4 regions of the Fundidesulfovibrio terrae genome follow, and region 4 is predicted to be linked to each of the others. Evidence: predicted binding sites of a transcription regulator. Region 4 holds the regulator's gene; each other region holds the start of a gene.
What was found. The regulator sigma-54, encoded in region 4, starts transcription at its own class of promoters, with help from an activator protein. The targets are predictions, from matches to a motif close to CTGGCACGGNNNNTGCTT.

Region 1 (5,311 bases), on a different contig from region 4:
TGGTTCAGGTCGTCGATGATCATGGTCTTCTTGGCCATGTCCGGGATGAGCCCCTCGTACTCCCTGAACTTCCAACCAGCTTCCTCGCGGGCCTTCATGTCCCCTTCGCTCATGCGGGGCTTGTACATCTGCGGATCGGGCTCGACATCGAGCTCCTCGATGTTGCGCGAGTCGGCGTCGACCTTGATGGTGGGGATGACGTGGCGGCCTTCGTAGTCGTCGCGGTGGGCGAACTCGTAGCCGGCGGCCAGGGTGGTCATGCCCAGTTCACGGAACAGCTCCTGGTAGTGGTGGGCGCGCGATCCGCCCACGAAGAGCATGGCCGTCTTGCCGGTGGTGCGGGGCTTGATCTCGGCCAGGGCCGATTCCACCGCGGGCATTTCCTCGGCGATGACCTCTTCCACGCGGGCGATCAGCGCGGCGTCGCCGAAGTAGTTTGCGATGCGCCGGAGCGACTTGGCGGTGGCGTGGGCCCCGATGAAGTTCACCTTGACCCAGGGGATGCCGTACTTGGTCTCCATCATGTCCGCCACGTAGGTGATGGAGCGGTGGCACATGACGGCGTTCAGGCTGGCCATCTGGGCGGAGGCGAAGTCGTTGTAGGTGGAGTTGCCGGAGAAGGTGGCGTTCAAGGTGATGCCGCACTTCTCGAGGATGCGCTCGATCTCGAAAGCGTCGCCGCCGATGTTGTACTCGCCGAGCATGTTGATCATGTACTTGCCCGAGCGCACCGGGGTGTCCGAGGTGCCCACGACCTCGGTGAAGATCTTGTTGTTGGCGATGTGGTGGCCCGCGGACTGGGACACGCCCTTGTAGCCTTCGCAGGAGAAGCCGAAGATGTTGATGCCGAGCTTGGCCTTCATCTCCCGGGCCACGGCGTGCACGTCGTCGCCGATCAGGCCCACGGGGCAGGTGGAGAAGATGGCGATGGCCTTGGGCTTGAAGATGTCGTAGGCCTCCTGGATGGCCTTCTTCAGCTTCTTCTCGCCGCCGAAGATGATGTCTTCGTCCTGCATGTCGGTGGAGAACGAATAGGGGATGAAGTTCTCCACGTCGCCGGAGGCGTCGGTCTGGTTGCGCCTAGTCAGCCAGGAGTAGAACCCGCAGCCGATGGGGCCGTGGGTGATGTTCACGATGTCGCGGGTGGGGCCCAGGATAACGCCCTTGCAGCCCGCGTAGGTGCAGCCGCGCATGGTGATGATGCCGGGAACGGTGCGGACGTTGGCCAGGATCTCGCGGTCCTCTCCGCCGTCGGTTTCCTTGATGTATATCTGCTGGGAGCGCTTGCGGCCGACCTTGGGGGGGTACTTGGCCAGAAGCTCCTTCTTGGCCTCTTCCGGATCGATGCCGGGCGTGACCAGGGGTTCTTTGATCGGGGCGTCCATGGTGTTACCTCTTTAACTGTCGCTGGCTCGGGGCCGGTTACTCGATGGCGCAGGAGCCGGTTTCGCCGGTGCGCACCCTGATGGAATCCGCCACGGGCAGCACGAAGATCTTGCCGTCGCCGGCGTTGCCGGTCTTGTTGGCGGCGGTGATGGCCTCCACCACTGCGGAGACCTTGTCGTCGGGCACCACCACCGTGACCATGCGCTTGGCGAAAAGCTTGCCCTTATTGCCCAGGACCTCGGCGGCCTCCTGGTAGCCCTGGGCCGCCCCGGCGGCCACCGCCATGTTCACCAGGCCCTTGCCCCGGCCCCAGGCCTCGTGGGCGAAGAAGGCGGCGATACCGGCGTCGGTTAAGGCCTTCTTGGTCTGGTTCATCTTGTTCATGCGAACGACTGCGATGACTTCCTTCATGGCCTGGCCTCCCCGATGGACGACAGGTCGGTTTCCTTCACGCCGGAGCTGATGGTGTACATCTCGTCCACGGGGGAAACGAAGATCTTGCCGTCGCCGAAGTTGCCCTTGCCGCCGGTGCGGGCGGCGTCCACGATGGTCTTGACCACGAATTCCTTGTCCTTCTCAGACACCACGGTCATGATCTGGATCTTGGGAATCTCGTCGTAGGTCACTTCGCCGATCTTGATGCCGCGCTGCTTGCCGCGGCCGGCGACGGCCAGTTTGGTCGCGGCCGGGAAACCGGCCTCCATGAGGGCTGCCATGACGTCATCGGCCTTCTCGGGGCGGACGACGGAGCGGATCATGATGAGGGACATGCTGGTATCTCCATCCTAAGTCTTGAGGTTGACCGGGCCGCCTAGTTGGCGATGCCGTACTTCACGAGCAGGGCTTCCAACTCGTCGATGGGCAGCGGAGTCGGGATGACGAAGTTCTGGTTGTCCTGGATCTTGGAGGCCAGGGACAGGTACTCGTTGGCCTGGGGGTGCTCGGGGGAGAAGTCGATGACCGTCTTGCGGTTGAGCTCGGCGCGCTGCACCTGGTTCTCGCGGGGGACGAAGTGGATCATCTTGGTGCCAAGGCGCTCGGCCAGGGCGTTGATCAGGTCCTCTTCGTGGTCGACCTTGCGGGAGTTGCAGATGAGCCCGCCCAGGCGCACGCCGCCGGCTTCCGCGAACTTCACGATGCCCTTGCAGATGTTGTTGGCCGCGTACATGGCCATCATCTCGCCCGAGACGACGATGTAGATTTCCTGGGCCTTGCCTTCACGGATGGGCATGGCGAAGCCGCCGCAGACAACGTCGCCCAGCACGTCGTAGAAGACGTAGTCCAGGCTCTTGTCTTCCTTGTAGGCACCCAGCTGTTCCAGAAGGTTGATGGAGGTGATGATGCCGCGGCCGGCGCAGCCCACGCCAGGCTCGGGACCGCCGGACTCGGTGCACATGGTGCCCTTGAAGCCGGGCTTCAGGATGTCCTCGAGTTCGACGTCCTCGCCTTCCTCGCGCAGGGTGTCCAGAACGGTCTTCTGCTGCAGGCCGCCCAGGAGCAGGCGGGTGGAGTCGGCCTTGGGGTCGCAGCCCACGACCATGACCTTCTTGCCCAGGGTAGCCAAACCGGCCACGGTGTTCTGAGTGGTGGTGGACTTGCCGATGCCGCCTTTGCCGTAGATAGCGATCTTTCTCATGATAAACCTCCGAAAAGGGATTTGGATTCGCCGGGTACGCTGGGCATAGGGCAAGGGCCGTGCCAAATCAGACGGTTTTTTGCAAAATTGCAAAAAATCGCCATCTGGCGCGGATCAGCGGGAGGCGGACTCGCCAGGAAGGCCCGGCGGGGACGGTGGCCTTACACAAAAGTCGCTACAAAAATGTCGACCTTTTTGTAAGTTTTCCGGCACCGTACGTGTAACATCCGTGTGTCGACAACCACAGGGAAAGATTATACTTCGCCAAACACGCGTTCCGAATGCAAGGAGCCAGTCGCCATGATGATCCTGTACTTCCTCCTCTACGCCCTGGCCGGAGCCGTGGCCGGGATCCTGGCCGGACTGCTCGGCGTGGGCGGCGGCATCGTCATCGTGCCGGTCCTGTCGGTGCTGTTCGCCTGGCAGGGCATGACCCCGGAATACATGATGCAGTTGGCCCTGGGCACCAGCCTGGCCTCCATCATGTTCACTTCGGTCTCCAGCATGCGCGCCCATCACAAGCACGGCGCGGTGCGCTGGTACGTGGTCCGCGCCATCGCTCCCGGCATCATCGTGGGCACCCTGGCCGGAAGCTGGATCGCCTCCATGCTCTCCAGCGGTTTTCTCAAGGTCTTCTTTTTGTGCTTCCTCTACTACGTCTCCTTCCAGATGTTTCTGAACATCAAGCCCAAGCCCAGTCGCGAGCTGCCAGGAGCGGGCGGCATGTTCGGGGCCGGATCCTTCATCGGCGCGGTCTCCGCCCTGGTGGGCATCGGCGGCGGCACCATGTCCGTGCCGTTCATGACCTGGTGCAACATCCCCATGCACCAGGCCGTGGGCACCTCGGCGGCCATCGGCTTCCCCATCGCCCTGGCCGGGACCGTGGGCTACATTCTCGGCGGCATGGGCAAGGCCGGGCTGCCCGGAGCCACCCTGGGCTTCATCTACATCCCGGCCCTGGTGGGCCTGGTGGTCTGCAGCATGCTCACCGCGCCGACGGGCGCCCGCATCGCCCACAAGCTGCCCGTGGCCAAGCTCAAGAAGGTCTTCGCGGCGTTTCTTTTTTTCATGGCCACGAGAATGCTTTTCCAGGTGCTCTAAGTTTGCTAGCAGGGGGATGAGAGGTCGAAGCCGTACATGAACCCTCCTCCCCCGTTCCCACTCCCTCCCGGTGATCCCGCGCGTCTGCTCGAAGCGCTCGTGCGGGCCAGCGGCGAAGGCATGATCGTCACCGCCCCCGACGGAAGCATCCTCTGGGTCAACGACGCCTTTACCGACATCACCGGATACGACGCTGACGAAGCGCACGGGCAGAACCCCCGCATGCTCAAGTCCGACCACCACGACGCGGCCTTCTACGAGGCGCTGTGGTCCCGTCTCATCGAGGAAGGCGTCTGGGAGGGCGAAATCTGGAACCGCCGCAAATCCGGCGAGGCCTACCCAGAACGGCTCTCCATCCGGGCCATCCGGGACGCCTCGGGAAGGCTGGCGGGCTACGTAGGGGTCTTCACCGACATCACCGACCAGAAGAGCCACAAGGAAGTCCTGCTCCACGAGGCCTACCACGACCCCCTCACCGGGCTGCCCAACCGCCACCTCTTCCACGACCGCCTGGGCATGGCCCTGCGCAAGTCCCAGCTGGGCGGCAACCCCGTGGGCGTCATCTGCCTGGACCTGGACCGCTTCAAGACCATCAACGACAGCCTGGGCCACGCGACAGGCGACATCATCCTCACCGAGGTGGGCTACCGGCTCTCGAAGCTCTTGCGCCAGGCCGACACCCTCTCGCGCTTCGGCGGCGACGACTTCTACATGCTGCTCACCGAGCTGCGCGACCCCGAGGACGCGGCCCACGTGGCCGGACGCATCCTCACCTGCCTGGCCGACCCCGTGGAGACCCTGGGCGAGGAACTGCACGTCACCGCCAGCATCGGCGTGACCATATCCCCCTCGGACGGCACGGACCCGGCCCAGCTCGTGCGCAACGCCGAGATGGCCATGTACCGCGCCAAGGAGGCCGGGCGAAACAACTTCAATTTCTTCACCGAGGACCTGGGGAACCGGGTGCTCAAGGGGTTGAAGCTGGAGAACGACCTGCGCAAGGCCCTGGCCCGCGAGGAGTTCGTGCTCTACTACCAGCCCCGCGTGGACGTGCTCACGGGCACGGTGCGGGGCATGGAGGCTCTGGTGCGCTGGATTCCTGCCGGGGGCGTCCCCGTATCGCCGGGAGAGTTCATCCCCCTGGCCGAGGAGACCGGGCTCATCCTGGCCCTGGGCGACTGGATCCTG
Region 2 (5,311 bases), on a different contig from region 4:
CAAGATGCAGGGCGAGCTGGTGTCGGCGATGCTGCTCACCGGCACCGCCAGCGTCAGGGAAGTGTCGCCGGATATCCTGGCCGCCCGCCCGTAACCGGGCACGGACACATCGCGAGGCTGCCGGGGCGGGGAACCGACCCCGGCAGCCTTTTCCCGTGCGAACCGGAATTTTGAACCGCGCGTCTCGGAGGGCTCATGTATCTGCCGGAAATCTTTCGTGAAGACCGTCTGGAAGTGCTGCACGCCCTGATGCGCGCCCATCCCCTGGCCACTCTCGTCACCGCCGGTTCCGGCGGCCTTTTGGCGAACCTGGCACCCTTCCTCGTCGCCGTGGACGGGGCCAAGGGCACCCTACGCGCCCATATCGCGAAAGCCAACGACCAGGTGAACGCCCTGCGCGAGGGATGCGAGGCCCTGGTGGTTTTCCAGGGCCCGCACGCCCCCATCACTCCGTCGTGGTATCCTTCCAAGGCCGAGCACGGGAAAGTGGTCCCGACCTGGAACTACGCCGTGGTCCAGGCGCGCGGCCGGGCGCGGGTCATCGATGAGCCCTCCTGGCTGCGCGGGCAGGTGGAAGCCCTCACCGACAGCCAGGAAAGCCGGCGGACGGCCCCGTGGCATGTTTCCGACGCGCCCGGGGAGTTCATCGCCACCATGCTCAAAGGAATCGTGGGGGTCGAGATTGTGGTCGATCATATCGAAGGCAAGTGGAAGGTGAGCCAGAACCGCCCGGAGCCGGACCGCCGGGGCGTGGCCGAGGGCCTTCGCCGCGAGAACGCGGACGAGGACATGGCGCGTCTCGTCGAGCAGCGCATCGGATAAGAAAAGATGCCTCCGGGGTGCGGGGGGGGGGGCCGCCCCCCCCCCCCCCCCCCCCCCCCCCCCGGGGTATGCGGGGGGGCGCCCCCGGCCACCCGCGTTTTGTTTTAGCGGTTGCTGTGGCGGGTGGGGTCGCCCCCTGCTCGACAAAAAAATCGTGCCGGGGGGGGGGGGGGGCCCCCCCCCCCCCCCCGGACCCCGGCTTATCGCTTCGCGGGATATGCGAGGGCGCGCCCGGCGAAAGCGTCTTTTGGTTGAACGCATTGACCCGAGGAACGATCAACGCCATGTCCGGACGCCTCCCCCGCACTTTCGCCTCCTTCTTGCTGCTCGCTCTCATGCTGATCGCGGGCGCCGGAGCCTCCCGCGCACAGCAGCCCGCATCTCCCCTCCAGAAAATCGCTGAGCTGGAACGCCAGCACGGCGGCCGCCTGGGCGTGGCCATGCTGGACACGCGCGACGGATCGCTCGTGTCCTACCGGGGCGGCGAGCGTTTCCCCTTTTGCAGCACGTTCAAGATCATTCTTGTCGCGAAGATTCTCCACCAGAGCGTCGAGGACCCCAAGCTCCTCGACAAGCGTTTTCGGATAACGGGCCTGGACATCGAGAAATACGCCCCCATCGTGTCCAAGCAGATCGGCGAGGAGATGACCGTCTCGGACCTGTGCGGCGCAGCCATCATGTACAGCGACAACGCCGCGACCAATATCCTGATGCGCCATTTCGGCGGCCCGGAAGCCGTCACGGCGTTCGCCAGGGGCCTGGGGGACGACGCTTTCCGCCTGGACAGGCGGGAGCCCGAACTCAACACCGCCATCACCGGCGATCCGAGGGACACCAGCACGCCCGACAGCATGGCCAACGCCATCCGCAGCTTGTTTTTTGGGAATGTCCTTCCCAAAATACAGCAGGATATTCTTATGCACTGGCTGCTGAACAATACGACGGGCAACCAGCGCATCCGCGCCGGGATTCCCTCCGGCTGGGTCGTGGGCGACAAGACGGGCACGGGGGATTACGGCACGACGAACGACGTCGCCGTGTTCTGGCCCGACGGCGGAGGCGCGGTCATCCTGGCCGTGTATTACACCCAGGACGGCAAGGACGCGAAAGCGAAGAACGAGATCATCGCTTCCGCCGCAAGGATTTTGACGCATCGGGATTGATCTTCCGCTCCCCCCGGCAGCGCGTTTTTCTCAAGCGCTTTGTGCCAGGCCCCGACGCCCTGGAATTCTCCACAAATAAAGGCAGGAAGCGCGGCCTTGCGCGCTTCCTGCCTTCTTTCGCATCTTGTCCGGCTTCACATCACCCGACGCGAAGCAACTGGGGATTCCAAAGGGACTGGTCCCTTTGGCCGCCGGAGGCATCTTCCTCTTCAGCCTCCCCTGCCGCCTGAAGCGCCTCCCTCTTCTCTTACTCTTCTACTGTCCCAGATACCCCGCGATCATGGCATCGTAGGCTGAGGTGGCCTTGAAGGTCTCCACGGCCATTTTGTGCCGCAGGGGCAGGGTCGCCTTCATGCCGTTGGCCTTCAGTTCGGCCACGATGGCCTCGTAATGGACCGGGGACGGCACGACCAGGATGCTGTGGAAGTTCTTGGCGGAGGCCCGGAGCATGGTGGGGCCGCCGATGTCAATCTGTTCTACGGCGTCCTTGAGGGAGGCTTTGGCCTGTGCGGCCTTGGCGAAGTCGTAGAGGTTGACGCAGATGAGGTCGAAGGGCTTGAGTTTGAAGGACTCAAGGGTGGAGAGGTGTTCGGGATTGTCCTTGTCGGCCAGGATGCCCGCGTGGATGTTGGGGTGCAGGGTTTTTACCCGGCCGCCCAGCATTTCGGGGAATCCCGTGACCTGGTCCACGGCCGTGACGGGAAGCCCCGCGTCGGTCATGGCCTTCTTGGTGCCGCCGGTGGAGACAAGCTCCACGCCGTTTTCGTGCAGGAATGCGGCGAACCCGGCCAGTCCGGACTTGTCCGTGACCGAGAGAATGGCCCTGCGAATGGGCAATAGATCCATGGCTGCCTCGCTTGTTTTGGCTTGGCAGTGCCAAAATAGCCCGCGCTTGGCAACCCGGTTCCGTCATCTCCCGCCCGTCTTGATTTGATTCCCGGTCCGGCCGCCGGGAGCGGTACCGGACCGGGAACCAATGGGGGAGGGGAGATTCGTCGAAAAATTGTTCCGGAGCGCGCTTTAAGCCGCTTTGGCTTCCAGGTGGTCCTTGAGTTCCACGGCGCAGGCATGGGCCGGGTCGTGCTCGAGGATACGGTCCAACTGGGCCTTGGCGTCGCCTTCGCGTCCGGCGGCCACCAGGCATCCCGCCAGGGAGTACCTCATGTCGTGCTTCAGGGGCTCGATGGACAGGTAGTTCTCCAGATGGGGAACCACTTCGCCCAGGCGTCCCGTGGCCTGGCCGATCCTGATGATGCTGTAGAGCGCCACCATGTTCTCGGGGTTGTGGTCCAGAGCCTGCGAGAAGTGGCTGAAGGCCGCGTCGTGCTCGCCGCGTTCCATCTCGATCAGGGCCATGCCCGACAGCGACTTGTCGCTGGCCTCGACGTTGGCCGCCTTGCGGTAGAAGCTGAAGGCGTCGTCCAGGTTGCCCCGGTGCACGCAGATGGTGGCCAGCCCCAGGTAGGGCTCGGGATGGACTCCATTGGAGCTCATGGCCTTACGGTAATACTCTTCGGCTTTGTCCAGGTCGCCCATGAACAAGTAGCACTCGCCCAGTTCCTTGTTGATTTCGTAGTCCAGATGACCGCTCATGACTGTCCCCTCCGGTGATGGACGCCTCGCCAAAACCTTCTCCCGGGCGTGGCGTCCTGTCGATTCTCCCAAGCCGGGATGGCCGTCCTGGCCTCCCGCCTCCCCTTCCGCAACCGGTGTCCGACGAATGTCCCTCCCGGGGACCGGCACACCGGCGAGATCACCCAAGCAATCTGCGTGCCAACCGCCGGGACAGGCAAATTCCTCCGACGGGCAGGCAACCATAATAAGAGGAGCACGCCGCATGCCAGGTTACGCCATTTTGGATGTTTTTCTTACATTCCGGATGGTTAATCATTTGGAACGGGAGTTGCTATGAGATGGGCCGGGGCGGCCTCCCGCCGAGCGAAGAGAGCCCGGCAAAATCAGCCGCCGCCCAAGGAGCCACGCCATGACGGACATCTACGGAGCCAACGCGAACTTGATCGCCAAGGTCATGGATCTGCGCCTGGAGCGTCAAAACCTCGTCATGTCCAATTTGGCCAACATCAACATACCCGGGTACAAGGCCCGCTCCCTGGATTTCGAATCCGACCTCCAGAACGCCATCGGCACCGCCGACCTGCGCAGCGGCATGACCCGGACCAACGGAAAGCACGTTCCCGGCACCTACGACGCCTCGGACTACCAGGGCGACGTGGTCAAGGAATTCAAGCCCCGCACCATCTACGGGGCCGACGCCGTGGACATGGACAAGGAAATGTCCACCATGGCCAAGAACTCCCTGATGTACAACGCGCTGACCACGGTGATGAAGTCCAACTTCGACGGCATCTCCAAGATCATCGCGGAAGGAGGCAAGTAATCATGGACTTCATGACAGCCCTCGACATCGGTGGCTCGGCCCTCTCGGCCCAGCGCACCTACATGAACGTCATTTCCATGAACCTGGCCAACGCCAAGACCACGCGCACCGCCAACGGGCAGGGGCCCTACCAGCGCAAGTCCGTGGCCCTGGAGTCCACCCCTGCGACTCCCTTCGGCAAGGCCATGGACTCCGCCCTCTCCCAGGAACTCCAGGGAGTGCGCGTCACGGGCATCGTCAACGACAACCGCCCCACCAAGCAGGTCTACGAGCCCGGCCATCCCGACGCCGACGCCAACGGCTTCGTTCAATATCCCGACATCAATGTGGTCGAGGAAATGACCAACATGATCCAGGCCTCGCGCGGCTACGAAGCCAACACCACCACCATCAGCACCATCAAGGCCATGTACAACAAGGCCCTTGAGATCGGACGCTAGGAGACTCGCCATGGCCATCAGTCCAATCGGCATCAACGCCTACCGCGCCGCCATGGGCCAGAACACTCTGGGCACCACGGGCGCCCAGGGCGTGCAGCAGAAAGTGGCCGAGGCCTTCGGCACCTCGGGCAGCCACAAGACCAACTTCGTGGATTCGCTCAAGAGCTCCCTGGCCGACGTCAACGCCGAACAGATCAAGAAGGACCAGATGGTGTCCTCCTTCACCACCGGCGAGAACCAGAACGTCCACGAACTCATGATCCAGCTGCAGAAGGCCGGCCTGGCCATGTCCATGACCTCCACCGTGCGCAACAAGGTCATGGATATGTACAAGGAACTGGTCAAGATGCCTTTCTAGGCGCTAAACGATAGGAGCCTTCCATGCCCGCTCTGCTCAAATCGCTCTGGGATCAGGCCACCCGTTTCTGGTCCGCCCGCACCATGGCCCAGCGTATCCTGTTCGCCGGAGTCGCCGTCTCGGTGGTCGC
Region 3 (5,311 bases), on a different contig from region 4:
GGGCGCGGTGGTGATCCAGCCGCCGTCGGCGGGCGTGAGGATCTTGGCCCCGCCCTCCCAGGGCGGCAGGCAACTGGCCTTGCGTCCGGCGTGGGCCAGCTGGATGCCGGGCACGGCCCCCATGCGGCGCAGGAAGGCGGCTATGCGCGCAAGCGGCGCGATGTGCTTGTCGTCCCACAGGCCCATGTCCCCGAGGGAAATGCGTCCGTCCGGCGTGACGGCCGTGGCCTCCACGAAGACCAGCCCGGCCCCGCCCACGGCGCGGCTTCCCAGGTGCACCAGATGCCAGTCGTCGGCCAGGCCGTCCGTGCAGCTGTATTGGCACATGGGCGAGACGCCGATGCGGTTGCGGAAGGTGACTCCCCGGATGCTCAATGGGGCCAAGAGCGCGGGTCCCGGGCCGGGCTCGTTGCGGGCTGTGGTCATGAGGCGACCTCGTCTGTTTGAAAAGGTTCATTCGCTCCCCGTCGACGGGTGGAGACGGCAGAAACATACCACGCCTGCGGGAGCAGCGCATCAGGAAAAAGACCATTGTTGCCCGTGGCCGCGGATTCGGGCTATGAGGGTGGATCGAACCTCCCTCCGCGTTTTTCGCGGCGGGCAGGACGGCAACCGGAAAACCGCGCCAAGCGCGCAAGGAGCGGCGGAAAATGGCAAATCCTTTCGTCCACGTTGAGCTGGCGACCAACGACCTGCCCCAGGCCAAACAGTTCTACCAGGGACTCTTCGATTGGCAATACAAGGACATGCCTGAATTCGACTACACCCTGATCGAGGTGGGGGACGGCACGGGCGGGGGCATGATGAAGAACCCGGTGCCCGGCGTGGGCTCCCACTGGCTGGCCTATGTCCTGGTGGACGACGTGAAGGCGTCGACCGCGAAGGCGAAGTCGCTCGGGGCGAACATCGTGAAGGATGTCACCGAGATTCCGGGAATCGGTTGGTTCAGCGTGTTCATCGACCCCACCGGGGCGGCCCTGGCCATGTGGCAGATGAAGCAGGAAAAATGACGCGACGGCAGCACCTTCAGGAACGCGGCGCGAGCAGCTCCTTGAGCTCCGCCGCGTTCCTGGCCGCGTACCCGGCCTGGTCGTTGTCGAAATAGCAGAAGGCGTCCAGGCCCCTGGCGCTCCAGTCCGCCATATACCCGGCCCAGCGTGCGAGCGCTTCCCGGGAGTAGCACCCGGCGTAACGCTCCCCGGGGCCGTGCAGCCGGACGTAGGCGAAGCGGGCCGTGGCCTCCACAGGCGAGCGCAGGTCCCCCAGTTCGAAAACGCAGAACCCGGCTCCCCGGCGCTCCAGGAGGGTGTAGACATCCTCATGGAACCAGGTGGGGTCGCGGAATTCGAACACATGGCGGATCCCGGCGGGCAGGGCGTCCAGGAAGGCCCCGAGAAGCCCGATGTCACGGGGGAAGCGCGGAGGGAGCTGGAAAAGCACCGGCCCCAGCCTGTCCCCGAGGCGGGCGATGCGCCCGAAGAAGGACGCCAGCCCGTCCTGGGGGTTTTTGAGCCTGCGGAAATGGGTGATGAAGCGGCTGGCCTTGACCGCGTAGAGGAAGCCCGGAGGGGCGGCGTCGCGCCACTTGCCTGCCGCGGCTTCCCCGGGAAGGCGGTAGAAGGTGGAGTTGATCTCCACGGTGTCGAAGCGGCGGGCGTAGAAGGCCAGCCACCCGGACTTGGCGAGCTCCGGGGGATAGAACGGCCCGCGCCAGTGGTCATACTGCCAGCCGGACGTTCCGACGCGCACGCGGCCTTTCGCCTCCATGCTCCCGTGTACGGCCCCGGGCCCGGCAGGACAAGCCCCGGAATGCGAGAGGCCGCCCGAAGGCGGCCTCTCTGTGGGTAGGGGGGTTGAGGTTGAGGAAATTTAGCCCTTCTTCTTGGACTTCTTCATGGACATGCCCACGCCTTCGAACATGAAGAAGATGGAGAAGCCGTACCACATGGTGTAGACCACGTAGAAGGAGAGCAGCCCGATCAGCATGAGGACGTTCTGGGAGACGGGCTCGCCGGGCAGGCCGTAGAAGTTGTACGCCGGTTCCAGGCCCTTGCGCATCACGGTGTCCAGGGCCTTGGCCTCGGCCACCTTGCGGTCCTTCTGCAGGGCCTTCATCATGGCCCCGAAGCCCTTCCAGAGATCCTTGCAGAGCTTGCGGTTGGCCTGGTTCTCGGGCTTGTCCACGGCCTCGGTGCCGGTGACGGCGAACACGGATATGGCCTTGTTGCAGGCGAACTCGGTGATGACGCCCAGGTCCGCCTTGACCATGAGCACGTTGTCCTTCACCTCGACCTGGGCGCCGGCGGTCTGCAGGACCTTGGCGATGTTCTGGGCGTCCTGGTTGGCCTTGGCCTGGGCCTTGGCGTGGTCGGGCTCGTCCTTGGGGTCGGGCTTGGAGATGGTGGCATTGACGGCGATCTGCACGCCCTTCTGCTTGGCCACGACGGCCTTCACGGTGTCGAAGTAGTCCGAGGAGTTCTTGGACAGCTTGTTGAAGAAGTCGTCGGAGAACTCCAGGCCGGTCTGGACGTTTCCGTTATGGTCCTTGAAGACCGGCGACATGATGACCCCGAACACGATCAGGAACGTGATCATCAGGAACAAACCTTTGGCGAAAGGAGCTTTGTTGACGATAAGCATGGATTATTCCTCCCCGCGCAGCATGGAGATGTTGGCGAAGAACTTCCCGAACACCCACACTCCGAAAAGCCCGACGCTGACCCAGAAGACCACGTTGCCCACGTATTCGATCATGTTGTTGAGTTCCGGCGACCAGCCCAGGTAGCCGAGCTCGGTGAGCTTCTTGGGCAGGGTGGCCACGCGGTTGATGAAGCCGGAGATGATGGACAGGGCGTAGAAGCCGCGGATGTGCACGCCCTTGACCACCTTGGTGACCAGCGCGCCCACCTGGATGCCCAGAAGCGAGCCGATGAGCATGCCCATGGCCAAGGTGTAGAACACGAAGCCGTAGACCGCGTATTCCTTGATGGCCGCGAATCCCGAGGTGAAGATGATCTGGAGGATGTCGGTACCCACCGTGGTCATGGAGGAGACGCCGAACACGTACACGAACATGGGGAAGGTGACGAAGCCGCCGCCCACGCCCATGATGGCGGCCAGGGCGCCCACGATGAAGCCGCCCGCGGCCAGCACCCACAGGGAGAGCTGACGTCCGCCGGGGACGAAGTCCTCGTCGAAGGTGATCATGGGCGGAACCTTCAGGTTCTGCACGGCCTGGGCCAGGGGCGGCACGTCGGCGCCGGCGGGGCCGCCGTGGGCGTCGCCGCTCTCGACCTTGCGCGACTTCAGGAAGTCGTACATGCCGTAGAAGCCCAGAAAGCCCAGCAGCACGGCGTAGATCGAGGAGATGAAGAAGTCCGACAGGATGGGGTCGGAGTCGTAGAGGGTCTTGTTGATGTAGCCGCCCGTCACCGCGCCGAAGCCCGAGCCCAGCAGGAAGCCCATGGCCAGCTTCACGGAGACGTTGCCGAGCTTCTTGTGCACGGCGGTGCCCATGATGGCCTTGGCGAAGATGTGGAACAGGTCCGTACCCACGGCCAGGATGCCCTTGACGCCGGCGGCCATGAGGGCCGGGGTGATGATGAAGCCGCCGCCCGCGCCGATGCAGCCGGTGATGAGGCCCGCGGCCAGGCCCACGCCGATGGAGGCCAGGAAGATGGTGGTGTTGTAGTACGACGGCATGTACGCGGTCTTGCCGCCGATCACGTCGGCCGCCTCGACCAGGCTGAAGCCCAGGATCGGCAGGGCCAGCACGGCCAGGATCAAGAGCTTCTTGCGGTTTTGGATGATGTTCATGGAGACTTCGTAGTCCCACTTGGCGTGGGCCCGCGCTCCTTCCATCATGAATTGGTAGACATCCCTGAAGAATCGCATCCTCTTACACCTCCGTTTCCCGAAACATGTTCTCCCCTCGCGACATCGCCTCGAAGCGCCACACGCGCTCACCCTTGCCGATCTTCCGGGCCGCGGATCGTCGCGGCTCCGGGTATTTCACTTTCGAGCACCCTTCGCACGGCCCGCACCAGCACGGTGGGGTCGTCGGCCCTGGCCACGAAGAACACCAGCGGCTCGTCCAGGCTCGCCCCGGCCTCCTGGGCGTCGTGGGCATGCACCAGGGCTGGCAGGCCGGGAATCACCCGCCGGACCAGGCGCAGCACGCTCAGGGCGTCCATGTCCGGCAGGTCCGCGTCGGCCACCAGCACGTCCGCTCCGGACGCGGCCAGGCAGGCCGCTTCCCGCCCCGTCCCGCAGTCCTTCACGGTGAATCCGGCGCGGGCGAACTCCCTGGCCAGGAGCTCCCGGATGTGCCGGTTGCGATCGGCCAGAATCACCGTGAAGATTGCTGACGCGGGTGCCATGTACAGGGAAAGGCAAAGTGCGTGCCGGAGCGGCGTTCAGGCAACAGCCCGGAATGGCGGACAAAAAAAGCGGCGCGCCGGAAGGCGCGCCGCATCAGGTGTCCATTTCTTTTACAGCTGGTAAAGGATCAGGCTTTCAGCTGAGCCGGTCCGCCGGAACCGGCCTGGCGTTCGAGCCCGGAGATAACCCGGGAGAGTTCGTCCACATGCCCGGCCATGCCGGAGACGGTACGGGTGAAGTCGTCCATGCCCCGGCCCAGGTCCTGGGAGAAGCTGCTGATCCCCGAGACGGACCGGGCGATCTCCTCGCTGACCGAGGATTGCTGCCCGGCGGCCTGGGCGATGCCGCTCACCTGTCCCGACGTCTTGTCCACCAGGTCCACGATGCCGAGCAGGGCCTCGCCGGACTGGGCCGCCAGGCCGGAGGCCACCTCCACGGCCTGGGCCGCCTTGTTGACCATGTCCACGTTCTGGGCGGTGCCCGCCTGGATGCTGGAGATGGCCTGGCCCACTTCCTTGGTGGAGTTCATGGTCTTCTCGGCCAGCTTGCGCACCTCGTCGGCCACCACGGCGAAGCCGCGTCCGGCCTCGCCGGCGCGGGCGGCCTCGATGGCCGCATTGAGCGCCAGCAGGTTGGTCTGGTCGGCTATGTCGGAGATCACATCCATCACCTGGCCGATGGCCTTGGCCTGGTCGCCCAGGCGGGTCATGCCCTGTTCCAGGGCCTTGGCCAGTTCGTCCACCTGGGTGATGGCGCGGCGGGCGTCGTCCACCACGGACTGCCCGCGCTGGGCCTCGGCGCGGGTCCGGCCGGCCAGTTCGGAGGCTTCGTTGGCGTTGCGGGCCACCTCCAGGGCGCTGGAGTTCATCTCGTCCATGGCGGCGGCGGTCTCGGACGTGACGGATTCCTGGCCCTGCACGCCCTCGCGCAG
Region 4 (5,311 bases):
GACTTGTTCACGCGCACCGTGACCCAGCGGTCTTCGAAGCGGCCGGAGTCGTTGTTGGAGAGCGTGACCTGGCGCTCGAAATAGTTGCCGTCCAGGGCGGGCAGGAGCCCGAGCTTCACCAGCAACTGGAAGCCGTTGCAGATGCCCAGGATCAGGCCGCCGTCCTGGATGAAGGTCCGGAGCTGGTCTAGGAGGGGTTCGCCGGTGGCAGTCTTGGCGTACTTCCAGCGGATGGCTCCGGCCTGGCCCGCGCCCAGGTCGTCCCCGTCGAGAAATCCGCCGGGGAAGATGAGAAAATTGTAGCCGGGCAGGCGGACTCGTCCGGCGGTGATGTCGGAAAAGTAGACGATATCGGTCTGGTCGGAACCGGCCAGATTGGCTCCATGGGCGGATTCCGCCTCGCAATTGGTGCCGTAGCCGGTGATCACGAGTGTCTTGACTCGGGCCATGAACAACGCTCCAGGGGTTTCTTGAAAAAATCGGTCCAGTCGCTTAGACGTATCCGGAGACATTACGTGCCCCCGCGCAAGGCGTCAACCGGGCGGGGGTTTTACACATCACGGCAGCCCCCAGGAGGCAGGGCTTTCTCATGAAAACCAAATTCATATTCGTTACCGGAGGCGTGTTGTCCTCCCTCGGCAAGGGACTGGCCGCCGCCTCCATCGGCGCGCTGCTGCAGGCGCGCGGGCTTCGTTGCACCATCATGAAGCTCGACCCCTACATCAACGTGGACCCCGGCACCATGAACCCCTTCCAGCACGGCGAGGTGTACGTCACCAACGACGGCGCCGAGACCGACCTGGACCTGGGCCACTACGAGCGCTACCTGGGCGTGCCCATGTCCCAGAACAACAACGTCACCTCAGGGCGCATCTACAACAACGTCATCCAGAAGGAACGCCGGGGCGACTACCTGGGCGGCACCGTCCAGGTGATCCCGCACATCACCGACGAGATCAAGCGCTCCATCCTGGGCGTGGCCAAGGACGAGGACGTGGCCCTGATCGAGATCGGCGGCACCGTGGGCGACATCGAGGGCCAGCCCTTCCTGGAGGCCATCCGCCAGCTTCGCGGCGATCTGGGCAAGGAGAACGTCCTCTACATCCACCTGACGCTGATCCCATACATCCGCGTGGCGGGTGAGCTCAAGACCAAGCCCACCCAGCACAGCGTTAAGGAGCTCAGGTCCATCGGCATCCAGCCCGACATCATCATCTGCCGCTCCGAGATCGACCTGGACCAGTCCCTCAAGACCAAGATCGCCTTGTTCTGCAACGTGGACCCGGACGCCGTGTTCACCTCCGTGGACGTGAAGAACATCTACGAGGTGCCCCTCAAGCTGTACGCCGAGGGCGTGGACCAGAAGATCGCCATCCTGCTGCGCCTGCCCGCCAAGAACGCGGAACTCGAAGCCTGGCAGAACCTGACCCACAAGCTGGCCAACCCCAAGGGCGAAGTGACCATCGGCATCGTGGGCAAGTACGTGGACCTCAAGGAGGCCTACAAGAGCCTGCACGAGGCCCTCGTGCACGGTGGCGTGGCCAACGACGTGAGCGTCAACCTGATCTACGTGAACTCCGAGGAGGTCACGCCGGCCAACGTGGCCGAGCGCATGGCGGGTCTGGACGGCATCCTGGTGCCCGGCGGCTTCGGCTCGCGCGGCGTGGAGGGCAAGATCGCGGCCATCCGCTACGCCCGCGAGAACAAGGTGCCGTTCTTCGGCATCTGCCTGGGCATGCAGCTGGCCTGTATCGAGTTCGCCCGCAACGTACTGAATCTTCCCGAGGCCAACTCCGAGGAGTTCAACCGCCTGAGCCCCGATCCGATCATCTACCTCATGCGCGAGTGGTACGACTTCCGCACCAAGAAGATCGAGAAGCGCGACGCCGACTCCGAAATGGGCGGAACGATGCGCCTGGGCGCCTACCCCTGCGTGGTCAAGCCCGACACCAAGGCCATGGAAGCCTACGCCAAGCCCCAGATCGAGGAGCGCCACCGCCACCGCTACGAGTTCAACAAGGCCTACTACACCCGCATGGAAGAGAAGGGCATGGTGTTCTCGGGACTGTCGCCCGACGAATCCCTGGTGGAAGTGGTGGAGCTGCCCGAGCATCCGTGGTTTTTGGGCTGCCAGTTCCATCCGGAGTTCAACTCCATCCCCATGCGCCCGCATCCGCTGTTCAGGGAGTTCATCCGGGCGTCCAAGATCGCCCGCGAGGCCAAATGAGAAGACCCGTCAGGCCCGGCGTGAACCGCCGGGCCCTGGCGTCGGCCAGGGGAGTGCGCCTGCTTGTGCTGGACGTGGACGGCGTGCTCACGGACAACGCCGTCTTCCACGACGGCGCCGGGCCGGGCCTGAAGCGCTTCGGCATCCAGGACGGCATGGGGCTCAAGCTCTGCCAGCACGCCGGGATCGACGTGGCCGTGATCAGTGGCCTGGGCAACATCCAGGCCCAGCATCGCCTGCGGGAGCTGGGCATCCGCGAATTCCACGGCGGCCACCTGCGCAAGCTCCCCGTTCTCGAAGAACTCCTTTCCGCGAAACATCTTGATTTGAACGAAGTGGCCTACATGGGCGACGACTGGCTGGACGCCCAGGTGATGAGCCGCGTGGGCCTTGCCATGGCCCCGGTGGACGCCCAGCCGGAAATCCTGCGCCTGGCGGCCTGGGTGTCCAAACGTCCTGGGGGCAGCGGGGCCGTGCGCGACGCCGTGCGCTTCCTGCTCATGGCCAAGGGCAAGCTGGGCGCCCTGTGGCGGCGCTGGCTCGTCTAGCCTCTCGCCCGCCATATCGCCGCCCAAGCCAGCGAAACTATACTGGATTCCAAAGGGGCGAGCCCCTAAGGCCTAAGGAGGCTTTTCCCCTGATCCGCTACGCTCCACCGCGCTACAGCCTCCCGCCCACTGTTGTGAATTCCCGTCAAGTCTTGCCACCCCCGCCTTTTTAGTGCATAACCGCCACGGTTGAACGGTGGTCCGGCATTTTTCTTGCTTGCCGCAGAACTTTCACGAGGACAGACGCACGCATGGCCCTTGAGCTCAGACAGCAACTCAAGCTTTCGCAGCAGCTGGTGATGACACCCCAGCTGCAGCAGGCCATCAAGCTGTTGCAGCTCTCCCGGCTGGAGCTGGTTGAGACCGTGCAGCAGGAGATGCTCGAGAATCCCCTGCTGGAAGAGGTCCAGGTCGACGACGAGCGCCCCGAGCCCACCATCGCCGAGGATTCCCACGCGCCTGACGCCACCCAGGAAGAGGGGGCCATGCAGCGCGAGCTCATGAAGACCGCCGAATGGGACGACTACATCGGCGACTTCGCTTCCACCTCCCGCCAGGCCACGGTGCGCGAGTACGAGGCCCCGGAGGAGGGCATGTCCTTCGAGGCCAGGCTGGCCTCCAAGACCTCGCTCGAGGGCCATCTCTCCTGGCAGATCAACCTCTCCCCCTTCACCGAACGCCAGCGAGTCATCGCCGACGACATCGTGGGCAACCTGGACTCCGTGGGCTACCTACAGTCCACCGTGGAAGAGATCGCCGCCACCACCGGCGCCACCCCCGAAGAGGTGGAGGTGGTCCTGCACGCCCTGCAGCGCTTCGACCCGGTGGGGATCGCCGCGCGCACCCCGCAGGAGTGCCTGCTCACCCAGTTGGAAGTTTACGGCTACACCGACCCGGTGCTCCTGGAGATCGTGCGCGAGCACCTGGAGGACCTGGAAAAGAAGCGCTACAAGCCCCTGGCCAAGAAGTTCCGCATCACCCTCGAGGACATCAAGGAATACCTGGACATCATCCAGACCCTCGACCCTCTGCCAGGCTCACACTTCAGCTCCTCCGATCCGGTCTACGTGAGTCCCGACGCCTACGTGTACAAGTACGGCGAGGACTTCATCATCGTGCTCAACGAGGACGGCCTGCCCAAGCTCCAGCTTTCCCCCTATTACATGGAGGACATGAGCCGTTCCAGCGGGAGCAAGGACAAGGACTACCTCCAGGACAAGATGCGCTCGGCCCAGTGGCTCATGAAGAGCCTGTACCAGCGCCAGCGGACGTTGTTCAAGGTCCTGGAATCGATAGTGAAATTTCAGCGGGACTTCTTCGAGGACGGGGTTACGAAATTAAAGCCCCTCATCCTCAAGGACGTGGCCGACGACATCGGCATGCACGAATCCACTGTGAGCCGCATCACCACGAGCAAATACGTGGCCACCCCGCACGGCATCTACGAACTCAAGTTTTTCTTCAACTCCGCCCTGGAGTTGGACGACGGCACTTCCGTGGGTTCGGAGTCGGTGAAGGCGCTCATCAAGCAGCTCATCTCCGGCGAGGATCCCAAGAAGCCCGTGAGCGACGAGCAGATCGCGGACACCCTCAAGCAGAAGCTGCAGGTCAACATCGCCCGCCGTACCGTGGCCAAGTACCGCATGGCCATGGGCATCGACTCCTCGTCCAAGCGCAAGGAAGTCTTGTAATCACGCCGCGCGTCTTTTCGCGGCCACACCTCGGAGGTAGATATGAACATTGCTTTCTATTTCAAGAATTTTGAGCCGTCCCCCGGTCTGCGCGAATACGCCGCCAAGCGTTTCGACAAACTGGCCAAATACATGCCCAATGCCGACAACGCCGAAGTGGTGGTCACGCTGCTGGTCGAAAAGACCCGCCAGATCGCCGATGTGGTGATCGACGCGGACGCCATGCACATCTCCGCCCATGAGCGCTCCGACGACATGTACTCCACCATCGACATGATCACGGACAAGCTCGAGGCCCAGGTGCGCAAGATGCGCGAGAAGATGAAGGACCGCCGCAAGGCCGCGTCTTCCGACGTCACCATGGGCGTGGTCAGCTTCACCGATGAGGGCAAGGTCCACTCCATCGAGGAATCCGACAAGTACAGCCCCAAGCCCATGAGCGTTGAAGAGGCCGCCGAGCAGATCACCGCCATGAAGTACGAATTCCTGGTGTTCTTCAACTCCGAGGCCGAGCGTATCAACGTCATCTACAAGCGCAAGAATGGCGACTTCGGTCTGATCGACCCTGGAGTTTCCCTCTGATGCGGCTGGGGGAGTTTCTGCGCAAGGATTTCGTGCTCGACGACCTGCAAGCGTCGGACAAGCCCGAAGTGCTCCGCGAACTGGTGTCCCCCGTGGCCCAGGCTTTCCCGGACGTGAGTCCCGAGAAGGCCCTGCGGGTGCTCATGGACCGCGAAAACCTGGGCACCACGGGCATCGGCGACGCCGTGGCCATTCCCCACGGGAAGATGGACTCCCTCAAGGAGATCGTCATCGTGGCGGGGCGCAGCCGGGGCGGAGTCGAT

Region 1: a site for sigma-54 is predicted at 3,071-3,088, ahead of nifH (nitrogenase iron protein). Genes of this name have one in related genera too.
Region 2: a site for sigma-54 is predicted at 3,877-3,894, ahead of flgB (flagellar basal body rod protein FlgB). Genes of this name have one in related genera too.
Region 3: a site for sigma-54 is predicted at 4,390-4,407, ahead of ML540_RS01655 (DNA-binding transcriptional response regulator). Genes of this name have one in related genera too.

The regions. Positions count from the first base shown of each region.
Region 1 is NZ_JAKZFS010000001.1:136,625-141,935, reverse strand. It holds gene nifD (nitrogenase molybdenum-iron protein alpha chain) at 1-1,385, opposite strand, end outside; gene ML540_RS00680 (P-II family nitrogen regulator) at 1,423-1,797, opposite strand; gene ML540_RS00675 (P-II family nitrogen regulator) at 1,794-2,156, opposite strand; gene nifH (nitrogenase iron protein) at 2,198-3,022, opposite strand; gene ML540_RS00665 (sulfite exporter TauE/SafE family protein) at 3,326-4,123, shown strand; gene ML540_RS00660 (putative bifunctional diguanylate cyclase/phosphodiesterase) at 4,160-5,311, shown strand, end outside.
Region 2 is NZ_JAKZFS010000004.1:197,695-203,005, reverse strand. It holds gene ML540_RS13780 (alpha-hydroxy-acid oxidizing protein) at 1-94, shown strand, start outside; gene ML540_RS13775 (FMN-binding negative transcriptional regulator) at 196-822, shown strand; gene bla (class A beta-lactamase) at 1,107-1,985, shown strand; gene ML540_RS13765 (IMP cyclohydrolase) at 2,241-2,831, opposite strand; gene ML540_RS13760 (tetratricopeptide repeat protein) at 3,006-3,578, opposite strand; gene flgB (flagellar basal body rod protein FlgB) at 3,970-4,383, shown strand; gene flgC (flagellar basal body rod protein FlgC) at 4,386-4,823, shown strand; gene fliE (flagellar hook-basal body complex protein FliE) at 4,834-5,181, shown strand; gene fliF (flagellar basal-body MS-ring/collar protein FliF) at 5,205-5,311, shown strand, end outside.
Region 3 is NZ_JAKZFS010000001.1:358,252-363,562, forward strand. It holds gene ML540_RS01630 (NADH:flavin oxidoreductase/NADH oxidase) at 1-426, opposite strand, end outside; gene ML540_RS01635 (VOC family protein) at 651-1,010, shown strand; gene ML540_RS01640 (DUF72 domain-containing protein) at 1,027-1,749, opposite strand; gene ML540_RS01645 (hypothetical protein) at 1,870-2,640, opposite strand; gene ML540_RS01650 (sulfite exporter TauE/SafE family protein) at 2,644-3,894, opposite strand; gene ML540_RS01655 (DNA-binding transcriptional response regulator) at 3,963-4,352, opposite strand; gene ML540_RS01660 (methyl-accepting chemotaxis protein) at 4,508-5,311, opposite strand, start outside.
Region 4 is NZ_JAKZFS010000005.1:18,673-23,983, forward strand. It holds gene ML540_RS14820 (phosphoribosylformylglycinamidine synthase subunit PurQ) at 1-449, opposite strand, end outside; gene ML540_RS14825 (CTP synthase) at 590-2,227, shown strand; gene ML540_RS14830 (KdsC family phosphatase) at 2,224-2,775, shown strand; gene rpoN (RNA polymerase factor sigma-54) at 3,027-4,466, shown strand; gene hpf (ribosome hibernation-promoting factor, HPF/YfiA family) at 4,509-5,048, shown strand; gene ML540_RS14845 (PTS sugar transporter subunit IIA) at 5,048-5,311, shown strand, end outside.